One region of the Anaerobacillus sp. QJM3NY_32 genome, then DNA from elsewhere that is predicted to be linked to it. Evidence: riboswitches for the same ligand, from Rfam matches in the RefSeq annotation. Region 1 holds a riboswitch; the other holds the start of a gene.
The links. Region 1 has a riboswitch for cobalamin ahead of AC0VYH_RS02020 (acyl-CoA thioesterase). Riboswitches for the same ligand answer to the same signal wherever they lie in the genome.
Positions count from the first base shown of each region.

Region 2: another riboswitch for cobalamin. It lies ahead of AC0VYH_RS18340 (ribonucleoside-diphosphate reductase subunit alpha); the one in region 1 lies ahead of AC0VYH_RS02020 (acyl-CoA thioesterase).

Region 1 covers NZ_CM149684.1:368,284-374,443, forward strand. Annotated here, with positions in the region: gene AC0VYH_RS02000 (threonine/serine exporter family protein) at 1-464, shown strand, start outside; gene AC0VYH_RS02005 (threonine/serine exporter family protein) at 480-926, shown strand; gene AC0VYH_RS02010 (DoxX family protein) at 1,029-1,454, shown strand; gene AC0VYH_RS02015 (DsbA family protein) at 1,470-2,135, shown strand; cobalamin riboswitch at 2,309-2,492, shown strand; gene AC0VYH_RS02020 (acyl-CoA thioesterase) at 2,607-3,101, shown strand; gene AC0VYH_RS02025 (AI-2E family transporter) at 3,386-4,465, shown strand; gene AC0VYH_RS02030 (LLM class flavin-dependent oxidoreductase) at 4,542-5,537, opposite strand; gene AC0VYH_RS02035 (CoA-disulfide reductase) at 5,777-6,160, shown strand, end outside.
Region 2 covers NZ_CM149684.1:3,521,012-3,527,171, forward strand. Annotated here, with positions in the region: gene AC0VYH_RS18335 (ribonucleotide-diphosphate reductase subunit beta) at 1-663, opposite strand, end outside; gene AC0VYH_RS18340 (ribonucleoside-diphosphate reductase subunit alpha) at 678-2,891, opposite strand; cobalamin riboswitch at 3,046-3,221, opposite strand; gene AC0VYH_RS18345 (sensor histidine kinase) at 3,580-4,917, opposite strand; gene AC0VYH_RS18350 (response regulator transcription factor) at 4,889-5,575, opposite strand; gene AC0VYH_RS18355 (hypothetical protein) at 5,722-6,160, opposite strand, start outside.

The sequences.
Region 1 (6,160 bases):
CGATTAAGGAAGCTTATGAAGAGCTTGACCAATTGGATAAAATGACCGAGCGGTATACATTTCCTAAGCAGTTAGTTGCTGCTGCGATTGCAAGCGGTTGTTTTCTAATTATGTTTCAAGGGGAGTGGGGAGATTTTCTTCCGGCAGTTCTTGCAGGGGGAGGTGGCTTTTATAGTGTTTCACTATTTAACCGCCTTGTACCGATAAAATTCTTCTCAGAGTTCCTTGCTTCATTTGTCATAGGATTACTCGCTGTCCTTTTTGTGTCTACTGGAATCGGTGGGCAACTTGATAAAATTATTATTGGTTCAGTGATGCCACTTGTTCCTGGTCTATTAATCACGAATGCTGTAAGGGATTTAATGGCGGGGCATTTAATATCTGGCCTATCTAAAGGCGCAGAAGCCTTTCTTACCGCATTTGCGATTGGAGCAGGCATTGCCCTTGTTGTATCATTTTTATAGAAAGGGAGGACAATTATGACAATTATTGCTCAGGTTTTGACGAGCTTTGTGGCAAGTGCAGCGTTTGGATTATTATTTAACGCTCCTAAATCCTCCCTTATTAAAGGCGGGTTTGTTGGCATGTGTGGCTGGATGATTTATTACGGAATGGAGGCATCAGGTATTGATGCTGTCATCGCCACTGTAACAGCCTCATTTGTCATCGCTGTTATTAGTCAGGTTTTTGCAAAGGTGTATCGGACACCAGTCATTATATTTAGTGTAGCGGGGATTATTCCGCTTGTTCCAGGTGGTCTGGCTTACGATGCGATGAGGAATTTCGTTCAAAATGATTACAATAGTGCCATTAACCTTGCAGCCAGAGCATTTATGATATCGGGATCCATTGCAGTAGGGTTAGTATTTTCGGAAGTGATCAATCAAATCATACGGCATTCCACACTCGCAAGGGGGCAGAAATAGGTCTTCATCCTTTTGCAATGTAGGCATTCATTATGATAACGTTTAGTTGGATAACTGTGTCGAACGGTGTCAAATAATGTTAGTATCTGGGGAGGATCAATAATGAAAACCTATCCCCATCTCGGGTTGTTAACAATTCGATTGGTCGTAGGTATGCTTTTTTTTGCTCATGGTTTTTTAAAGTTTTCTGAAGGGATCACGAATACAGTAGCTTTTTTTGAGACAATCGGTATTTCTGGTTTTCTTGCTTATGTTGTGGCTATAGTTGAGTTAACTGGAGGAGTTTTGATGATTCTCGGCTTAGGAACGCGAATTGTCAGCGTACTGTTTTCCATGATTTTATTAGGAGCTCTTCTCTTTGTAAAGAGATCAACTGGAATGCTGGGCGGTTATGAACTAGACATTGCTTTTCTAGCTATGTCAGTGTCTTTATTTCTAGGAGGCGGCGGTCCATATAGTCTTTCAACATACCTTAAGAGAAAAGGTTGGTCGTTTAAGATCGATCAGGAGAAAGTAACAAAGGATTAAAGAGGAAGTGACTGAATGGCTAAACCAAAAAAGAAGTTAAAACCGGGTGCCAGATGGTTATTATTATTTGCGGGACTCGTTATTCTATTTTTGTTTATTAACTTTCTGTTTCATCCATTTGCAAATACAAAAGGATTTAAATTAGATTCTCAACCGCACTTGGGTGAGGAAACAGCGCCAGTTGAAATTGTGCAATTTGGTGATTATAAATGCTCTTCATGTCAATCCTTTAATGAATCTTTGCTTCCAAAAATCCAAGAGGAATTATTAGCAACTGAGAAAGCAAAATTTTACTTTGTCCATTATCCGTTCCTCTATAAAGATTCCACGAGGGCTGCTGAATTTGCTGAGGTTGTTTATCAAGAATTAGGTAATGATGTATTTTGGCAATTTCATCATGTTCTGTATGACAAACATAAAAAAGGATCTGAGACGAAAGATGTTTTAACTGAATCTTTCTTAACGAAAACCCTTAGTGGTCTAGTTAGTGAAGAAGAAACGGACAGAGTTGTTAAAGCCTATAAGAGTGGTGCAGGTGAGAAACGAGTAGAAGCTGACCTTGCTTATGCAAATAAAAAGAATGTTTCAGAAACGCCTACCTTATTTGTAGATGGTAAGCGTTTTGACGGAACTAGTTTATCTGAATTAAAACAAATGGTTGAGGATTCAACCGACGAATAAATAAAGGCGCTGTGAAGGCGTCTTTTTTTTGTTGCATTCTAATTAATTGGTTCCTCTGCAGGCGGAAAAATCATTAAATAAACGTTTGTTTAAGGTATAAATAGTTAAACAAACGTTTGATTAACGAATGGTATTGACTTTTGGATCCCCGGCATGAAGAATAGAGAAGTACAATTGAATAAAATGGAAAAGGTGTACTGATTCCAGTACTTAATAGGGAAATTGGTGAAAATCCAATGCGGTCCCGCCACTGTAAGAAGTAAGGACGGTGCGTTACCCCACTTATCAATGATAGGGAAGGGGCATTCGTTCAACAAAGCTTCAAGCCAGGAGACCTGCCTTTTCTAAAGCACTGATTGACCTACGGACGATAGGGGGGTGTAACGGAGAAGACTGGGAAAAGTCTATTTGTTATGCATGCTCTTATGAAAAGAGTATGCATTTTTTATTGTTTAGAAAAGGAGAGATGATATGAAAAAGAATGTAAGCGAATCAAGAGTGTATAAGAGCAGCCGTATTTTTCCGCCTGACCTTAACAGCCATGGAACATTATTTGGGGGTAAACTCCTTGCCGATATGGATATGCTAGCATCAATCGCGGCGACAAGGCATTCTCGTCTAGAATGCGTGACAGTGTCTATGGATACGGTGGAGTTTTTACATCCTATAACGGAAGAGGATTCGATTCATTATGAAGCTTTTGTCATATGGACAGGTAAAAGCTCAATGGAAGTTTTTGTGAAAGTAAACGCCGAACACCTTTTAACGGGTGCCAATCGTATAGCAGCGACGTGTTTTATTACGTTTGTAGCCCTTCTCGACGGTAGACCAATGAAAGTACCTGGAATTCAGCCGGAAACTGAAGGGGAAAAGCAGCTTAACGAGCTAGCCCAAAAAAGAGCTCAAACAAGATTAGATCGTAAAGAAACAAGCAAGAATCTAGGGGGAATCCTAACGTTGTTATAACCAGAAAAGAGGGCTGGAGTATTCCGGCTCTCTTTTGTTAGTCGTGAGACATTTTATCGTTATATTTTGGTTCATTCCTAAAAGATGGTAGTTTTGTATTTAAAACCATATTTAGCTGATTGGAGAGGGAATCACCCCTCACTCTTATAGAAACAATATTTACGAGAGAGGTTCCTTTTTAGATCCCCTGGAATCGGAAACTTTTTGTGGAAATCAAGTTAGTAAAAGAGTGTTGAGTGGTATAGGGATGAGAGTGAAATGAATAAAAACAAAGGAGACGGCCAATGTGGATTAGACATGATTTCTTCAAGTATATAACAGGTATTATTCTATTATTAATCTGTTTTTTCTTTTTGACAGAATTAGATTTATTGAAACCGGTGAAAACAATTATAGGTACATTGTTTTATCCAGTACTAATTGCTGGTTTTTTGTATTATGCAATCAAGCCTATTGTTAAGTTATTAAAAAAGATTCCATTTGTATCAGATATTGTCGCGATTTTAATTGTGTTTATAGGGATTGCGGGTATCCTCTATACTGGATTCACTTTTCTAGCAAATCCGATTCAGAGTCAGGTTTCAGAGTTTTCGAAGGAGTTGCCTGAGAAGCTGAAAGAATCAGCAAAAGAAGCTGAGAAAATGATGGAGAAAAATGATATGGGGATGCTTTCTGTAGAAAACCTTCAACAAAAAGCAACGAGCTATTTAGGTAATTTAACGCAAAGCCTCGGTGATCATATTATGCAGGTTGTGAGTGCATTAACAAGTGCTACGACAGTCCTTGTAATCGTACCTTTTGTCTTATTCTATTTTCTTAAAGATGATCATAAATTAAGCCCATTTCTCCTAAGATTTATTCCAAATAAACATCAGGGTGAAGGAGAACAGATCCTTCATAAGGTTGATAAAACTTTATCGGCCTATATTATCGGACAAATTATTGTAGCAATCGTAGACGGTGTCCTAATGTATGTTGGTTATTTAATCATTGGACTACCTTATGCATTAATATTAGGACTATTTGTGATGATCACAGCAGTGGTCCCATTTTTCGGACCAATTATTGGTGTGATACCTGCTCTGGTTGTCGCTTTAACACAAGAACCGATGTTAGCCTTGTATGTGATTATTATTACGATAGTTGTTCAACAGTTAGAAGGAAACCTGGTAGCGCCTGTTGTCTTAGGTAAAAGGTTAAACATACACCCTTTAACCATCATTTTACTACTAATTGTAGCAGCGGCTTTATATGGGTTCATTGGGATGCTGATTGCTATTCCACTTTACTCCGTCATTAAGGTCATCGTTAAGAATTTCTATGAATTTTATCGAATACGGCATCGATCCGAATTAACTGAATAACGGTAAAAGCCCCTACTTCATTGAGAAGTAGGGGCTTTTATTTGAGTAACACCTAAAAACATGTTGAGTAATCGCCTTATAAATAAATATGTGCAAGACGCTCATATGATTTTCTTCGCTCATCAAAATCATGTATGTTTGTGAGAACCATGAATTCTTCAGTTTGATAGTGTTCGGCTAATTCGTCGATTTTCTTCTTTACTGTTTCTCTAGATCCGATTATCATTCGTTTTCGATTATTTTTTATTCGTTCTTCTTCCGTTACTGTATAACGGTGCTGTTTAGCTTCGTCAATGGATGGCACTCGACTATCAAGACCTTTTTCTACTCGCAGAAGCCAGAGATCCTGACTTAAAGCAAGTTCTTCCGCCTCTTCGTCAGTTTCTCCACATACGACGAATAGGGCAATAATAGCTGAAGGAGAAGGACTATAATAAGTAGGTTGGAACAGTTGATAGTAAGTTTGGAGGGCGTTTTTACCTCGATCAGGTTTAATAAAATGCCCAAAGACATAGCCAATGCCCAATTCTGCTGCTTTTTTAGCACTATTCTCACCCATACCTAATAGCCAAAGAGAAGGGGGTGAGTCGGTTTGAGGAGCTGCTTTTATGCCGGCAAACTCGTGTCCTCTCGGCATAGAGTCAGTCAAGTAGTGGGAGAGCTCTTCTAATTGACGTGGGAATTCATTCAAGCTTTTATTAATGCCATCTGTTAAAGCTAATCGTGTTTTTGCTGTACCACCGGGTGAACGGCCGACTCCAAGGTCAACACGTCCTGGATGAAGAGCTTCTAGTTGTCGGAAATTCTCTGCCACTTTGAATGGACTATATTGTGGAAGCAGGACACCACCAGAGCCTACCTTGATATTAAAGGTTGAGGCTGCGATGTGAGACATCATAATCTCTGGAGAGGTGCTGGCAAGCCCTTTTGTACTATGGTGTTCTGCAAACCAGTATCGGTAGTATCCAAGAGCTTCTGCAGTACGTGCGAGTTCACGCGTATGCTCAAGTGTTTTATAGGCATCACTCCCTGAAGGTATAGGGACTTGATCAAGAATGCTTAATGTAACCATGGTCAGACTCCTTCCGCTTTATTAAGTAGTATTAACCTTCTATCATTATCGTAACGCGATAGGAAGGTATGTGATAGTAAGACGACTTTGTGTTTAAAATTTATTGTGAAACATTGAACAAACTTATTGCAATTAATACAAAAGGAACATATAATTACAATATAGAAATTGTGAAACACATCACATGATTGCGTCCTTTTATGTGAAATAATTCACAATTATACAAGGAGGAATTATTGATGAAAGTAGCAGTTGTTGGATGTACACATGCCGGAACGGCCGCAGTTACGAATATAGCAACACGTTATCCTGAAGCAGATATTACGGTTTATGAGCGTAATGATAATGTCTCTTTCTTATCTTGCGGAATTGCTCTTTATGTTGGAGGAGTTGTAAAAGATCCAAAAGGTTTATTCTATTCATCTCCTGAGAAGTTAGAAGAGATGGGTGTCACAATGAAAATGAAGCATGAAGTATTAGATATTGATTCTATAAACAATCGTATTAGCGTTAAGAATTTGAATACAAAAGAAGTGTTTGAGGATGATTACGATAAGCTTGTGATGGCGACAGGATCATGGCCGATTATTCCGCCTATTGAAGGAATTCAACTTAATAATATC
Region 2 (6,160 bases), 1.2 Mb from region 1:
CAGCTGCTCATCCCGATTAATATAGTTAATCATTGTTGAGGTAGACACCATCTTTTGATTTCGAGCAAGGTTATAAAAGAAAGCGAACCCGGCGTAGAAGAAAAGCCCTTCAAGAATAATGTCATAAACAATCGATTCAAAAAACGTTTGTGGTGTTGGATTTTTAACAAATGCTTCATAACCAGAAGCAATAAATTGGTTTCGTTCTAAGAGCACGTCATCATACTTCCAATATTCAAAAATGCGGTCTTGCTCATTTTTATTTACAATGGAAGAAAGTACATAGCTATATGACTGATTATGCACAACTTCCTGGAACGAAAGCACCTGCATGAGCGCAGAAAGGCTTGAATCTGTTAAGTAATCCGCAACCTTACTTGAATAGTCGGTTTGAATCGAATCTAGGAAGGCAAGAAGACCAATAATCTTCTTAAACGTATCTTGCTCATCTTCGCTTAATGCTTCCCATTGCTTCACGTCGTTCGACATATTGATTTCAAACGGAGTCCAAAAGTTTCCTAGCATATTTTTGTACATAGGATATGCCCAGCTAAAGCGGACATCATCCCAGTTTAAAACGTTTGAGCTTTCTCCATTAATAATTCCAGTCGAGCTATTCGGTGCGGAGACATCGTATAGCTTTCTTTGTTGAATCGTAGCCATTTCCAATTCCTCCTTTAGCTTGCGCAGCTTTCACAGTCGTCAATATCTACAGATGTACTTCGTGTATAGTAGGTTGTTTTCAACCCTTTTCTCCAAGCTGTCATATGAATGTTCAATAAGTCCTTCGCTTTTACCGTACTTTGCACATAGATATTAAACGATATTGATTGGTCCACATGACGCTGTCTGGCTGCATTCTGCTCAATACTCCAAAGCTGATCAATGTGATAAGCCGATTTGTAATACCAGGTCGTTTCAGGTGAAAGATCAGGCGCTGTAACAGGAATTTTGTAGTTCTTCTTTTCTTCAGAGTATTCTTTTTGGAAAATCGGATCGATTGATGCTGTAGATCCAGCTATTAAACTTGTTGAACTGTTAGGGGCAACCGCTAAAAGATAGGCATTTCTGACACCATTCGTTTGGACCCTTTCCTTAAGGGACTGCCATTTTTCACTAACGTAACCTCGTTGCTTAAAGTACTCCCCATTTTGCCAATCAGAGCCTTCAAAGAGAGAGTAGCTTCCTTTTTCAACGGCAAGCTCATGACTTGCCTGTATCGTTAAATAATTGATTGTTTCATATAGTTCGTCCGCATAGTCTGCCGCTTCCTGACTTTCCCAGACAATCTCTTTTTTCGCAAGGAGGTGATGCCAACCAAACGTTCCAAGACCAATGCTTCTATACTTCTCATTCGTTAACTGGGCTTGAGGCACTTCGATCGTATTAATATCGATCACGTTATCCAGCATTCTTACCTGAATTGGAATTAATCGCTCTAGTGCATTAGCTGCAACCGCACGCCCAAGATTAATACTTGATAGATTACAAACGACATAGTCACCAGGCGTTTTCGTAATGATAATTTTACCGTCTTTCGTGATTTCCTCTTCAACAGTCGTTGCACTCATATTTTGCATAATTTCCGTACAAAGATTGGAAGCATAGATCATACCAGCATGCTTATTCGGATTCGCTCGATTCACCGTATCTCGATAGAACATATAAGGCGTCCCAGTTTCCAATTGTGATTTCATAACTCGCTTCATAATCTCAATCGCCGGCACGGTTTTTCTTGAAAGTTCAGGATGGTTCACACATTTCCTATATTTCATACGAAACTCTCCTGATCCTTTTTCTTTGTCATAAGCATCTTCAAGAGAGAACCCCATCACCTGACGGACTTCATGCGGATCAAATAAATACCAGTCTCCACGGTCTTCCACTGTTTCCATAAAGATATCTGGAATACAAAGACCCGTGAAAAGATCATGTGTCCTCATTCGTTCGTCTCCGTTATTAAGCTTGGCATCAAGAAATTCGAAAACGTCTTTATGCCAGACATCAAGATATACAGCAACAGCACCTTGACGCTGTCCTAGCTGGTCTACGCTCACAGCTGTATTGTTTAACTGCTTCATCCATGGTAAAACCCCAGATGAATTTCCTTTAAATCCTTTAATATCACTCCCACGAGAACGAATTTTCCCGAGATATGCTCCAATTCCTCCTCCATTTTTCGAAACGGTCGCTACATCTGTATTGCTGTCATAGATTCCTCTAAGACTGTCATCCACCGTATCGATAAAGCATGAGCTTAGTTGTCCATAGCTTTTCCCTGCATTTGAAAGAGTAGGAGTTGCTACTGTCATATATAAATTAGATAGCGCCCAATACGCTTCTTCAATCAGATTTAACCTCTTATCTTTTGGTTCATTTACCATGAGCGTCATAGCAATGACTAGAAAGCGCTCTTGAGGTAATTCATACACATTCTTATCATGATCTGTAGCTAGATAGCGGTCTGCGAGCGTTCGTAGTCCGATGTATGTAAACAAACGATCTCTTGATGGCTCGATTAATTTAGCAACATGCTCTACTTCATTCTTGGAATAAGACTGAAGGAGTGCCTTGTTATAAATCCCTTCATCTGTCAGCTTTTGTAGAAGGCGATAGAAGCTTCCCCCACCATATACCTCTTTCTCAGTTCGATGTGAAAGAGACTTACGATAGAGCGAACGAAGATGAAAAGCTGCTGCCACATAAGTCCAGTCAGGTTCTGTTGCGCTAATTCGTTCAAGGGCATTTAAAACTAGAATATTACCAACCTCTTCTTGCGTTGATTCTTCTGAAATACCATCAATTGTTTTTTCAATAAAACTCTCACTAGCAAGTAACGGGTACTCATCTAGGAGCGTTCTTACTTCCTCTATCATTTTTGTTACTGTCATTTCTGCTACAGTACTCATATACCTCTCTCCTTTATCCATCCAAAATAAAAAGCTCACTCTCGGAAGAGTGAGCCTGGAGAAAACGACAACGTATAAATGAACGTACTCGTACATTTACCCTGCCATTTCTCACCCTCAACCCCCGAAGAATAGAAACGTTTTTGACTATACGGCAGGTCTACTGGCTTGTGCTTCTTCCTTGGCAAGCCTTCCCGGAATTAACTCCAGTGGCTTCTTGCCTTGTCCACACGACAGTTGCGAGGACAGCTCCGGATTCAGACCGGATTCCCTATTAAGTCGTTATACGACACCGCATACTCAATTATTTAATTACGTACAATTTACACCATATATAGTATCTGAAACACTTGATAGTTACTAAATATTGATAACCTCATCTTACATGATGCTTTAATTTAGCACAAGCTTTATTGTTACATTGACTTCGATTTATTTCAACTCTAAAGACACTCACCTATCACTTTCAACATGCTCATGCATATATTGTTGATAACTAAAAAAGTTTCCTAAAGGAAAGAAAGGTGAGTATGATGAAAAGATTATCTTCGGTTAATTTTAAGAAATTGGCTGGCTATACACAACTCTGTCAGAAATTTGGTATTTTGAGTGAACAAGAAAGCAAAGAAATTCTACAAAAGTTAAGTGAGCATAAAACATAAAGTTCTAACTACGATTGAAAAGGAAGCGAGATCACGATCCTTCCTCCCTTTTTATTGTCTTCGGCGTAAATGTTACCATTATGCTTTTCTACTATTGTTTTCGTAATCGATAGACCAATGCCAGAACCTGATTTGTCACCTGTATAGAATCGTTCAAAAACGCGCTGTGGATTCTCGCCAAAGCCTTTACCATCATCTTCAACCTCAATATAAACTTGACCATTATCTTGGTGGACATGTACTTCTATAACGGACGAAGCGAATCGAAGGGCATTACCGAATATATTCATAAAAGCTTGCTTCATTTTATCACTGTCCATCTTAACGTCTATGGCATGATCAGTGTCATACCTTACCTCTATTTGCCGTTGATGTGCAAGTGGTTTTACCGCAGTGATGACTTCCATCAACACGTGATGAAGATCGACTACTTCATAAGTAAAAGATTCATCTACTGTTTCTAACCTAGTTAAATAAGAAATGTCCTGCACGATCTTTTTTAAACGCTGCGTTTCTTTCACGATTACTTCAAGACTATACTCGACGTCCTCTCCTACGATTACTTCATCTAGAATCCCTTCCGCATTCCCTTGAATGGCCATTAGAGGTGTTTTTAATTCATGAGACGCATTTTGAAGGAATTCCTTCTGATCAAAATCATTTTTTCGAAGTTGCTCCGTTAGTTCTTGAAACGTCTTAGCAAGTTCATTGATTTCATCCTTTGTTTTAAGCGTCAACGGGGGTTGTTCCTTGCGCATCGTAAATTCCCTCATGTGGTTGGCAAGTAATCGAATTGGCCCCGCTATTCCTTTCTGCATAATAGCAGCAAGGAGCACGGCAACAGCAGCAGATACTAAAAGACTAACAGCCTGTGATTGCTGAATAATCCGATTGAAACCTTCAAGACTTTCTACCTTCGTAAATAGCACAATACTGCCAACTTGCTCTCGTGAAAGACTAATTGGCACTTCCTCTGTAACGTATAATTTTCCTTTGTTTTCTTCATAATCAATTCGAACTACTTCATCGACATTCGAATAAATTGCCTTCTCGTTTGCATTATAAATTATAAATTGAGATGAGATTAAATTGCCTGCCATTTCAATTCTTCTGCGATCAAGTAACCCATTAGGTGAATTTTCGCCCTTCCACTGTCGATCTTCGAGCATTTGACTAATTTGCAATCCCTCTTTTTGCAGCTGTTCTCTCGTTTCGCGCACAAGATATTCTTGAAACAAATATTGAAATGAAATAGTAGTAATAAGCAGAATAACAACAATAAGAACGATATAACTAAGAAACAATTTGGTACCGATATTAACCTTCTTCATCGATTTTATAGCCATACCCCCAGACTGTCGCAATCTTCGCTTGCGCATTTGCATCTGACATCTTTTTACGTAGCCTTTTCACAAGGTCATCAATAATCCTGCCATCACCTACATATTGATAACCCCAAATGGCTTCAATTAATCTCTCTCTTGTAAACGGTTGTCCTGAATGTTGGAGGAGATAGGCGAGCACATCGTACTCTTTCGGCGTTAAAGCCATTTCTTCCTCATTCACTAATAACAGTCTTTTTTTCTTATTTAAACGTACGTTCTGAACAGTGATTTCTTGTGAAGAATGGTTTTTCTCTAGGCGATTCATCCGTTTGAATAGATTCTTAATACGCACAACAAGTTCTCTAGGGCTAAAAGGTTTCGTTAAGTAATCATCAGCACCAAGTTCAAGGCCTAGTATCCGATCAAGCTCTTCATCTCTTGCGGAAACAACGATAACGGGAATGTAAGAATACTTTCTTAACCGTCGAAGGAGTTCAAGTCCATCAACATTTGGCATCATAATATCTAATACTAATAAATCGGGTTCAATTGTTTCTAGAGCACTTAACACTTCTGCCCCATCTGTAAAGGTTGAGACAATAAACCCTTCTTTTTTTAAATACTTCTCTAAAATATCACGTATATTTTGTTCATCATCTATCACAAAAACGTGCTGCATCTCTCTCAACTCCGTTCCCTTTTCACATCTTAGACGAAATGTGCTTTTCATACTCTTTATATTATCCTAGCCTTATCTGACAGTAAATCAGCCGCATGTCTTCAAGACATACGAAAGAGATAGGGGGCCCCTATCTCTCGCTAAGATTAGCTAAGTTTTTCAATCAGCTGATCAAGTATATCATTTTTTTGTTTCACAATTTCTTGAGCCTGCTCTCGCTTGGCTTCCATCTCTTCGCGCATTTCTTCTCTTGCGGCTTTCTCTTCGTCGGTTAACTCTGGACGCTCTCCACTCTCTTCAAGTTCCTGCTTCTTAGACTCTCTCTCTTCATGAGCAGCCTGTGCTTCATCATGCATCGCATCAAGCTGTGAGTTTAGATCAGCAAGCTCTTTCTGAAGCTCATCGACACCTTCAACACTAGAAGCATCCTGATCAAGCAAAAGGTCGATTAATTGATCTTTTTTCTCAGCAGTTGCCATTTTCAGTTCGCGATCTAGAGAGCGGTCTTCGAAGTGACCTCTTTTCCCATGATGTCCTCTAGGACCTGCCATCTCCTGGGTTTGCCCTACTGTTTGCTCTTCTATT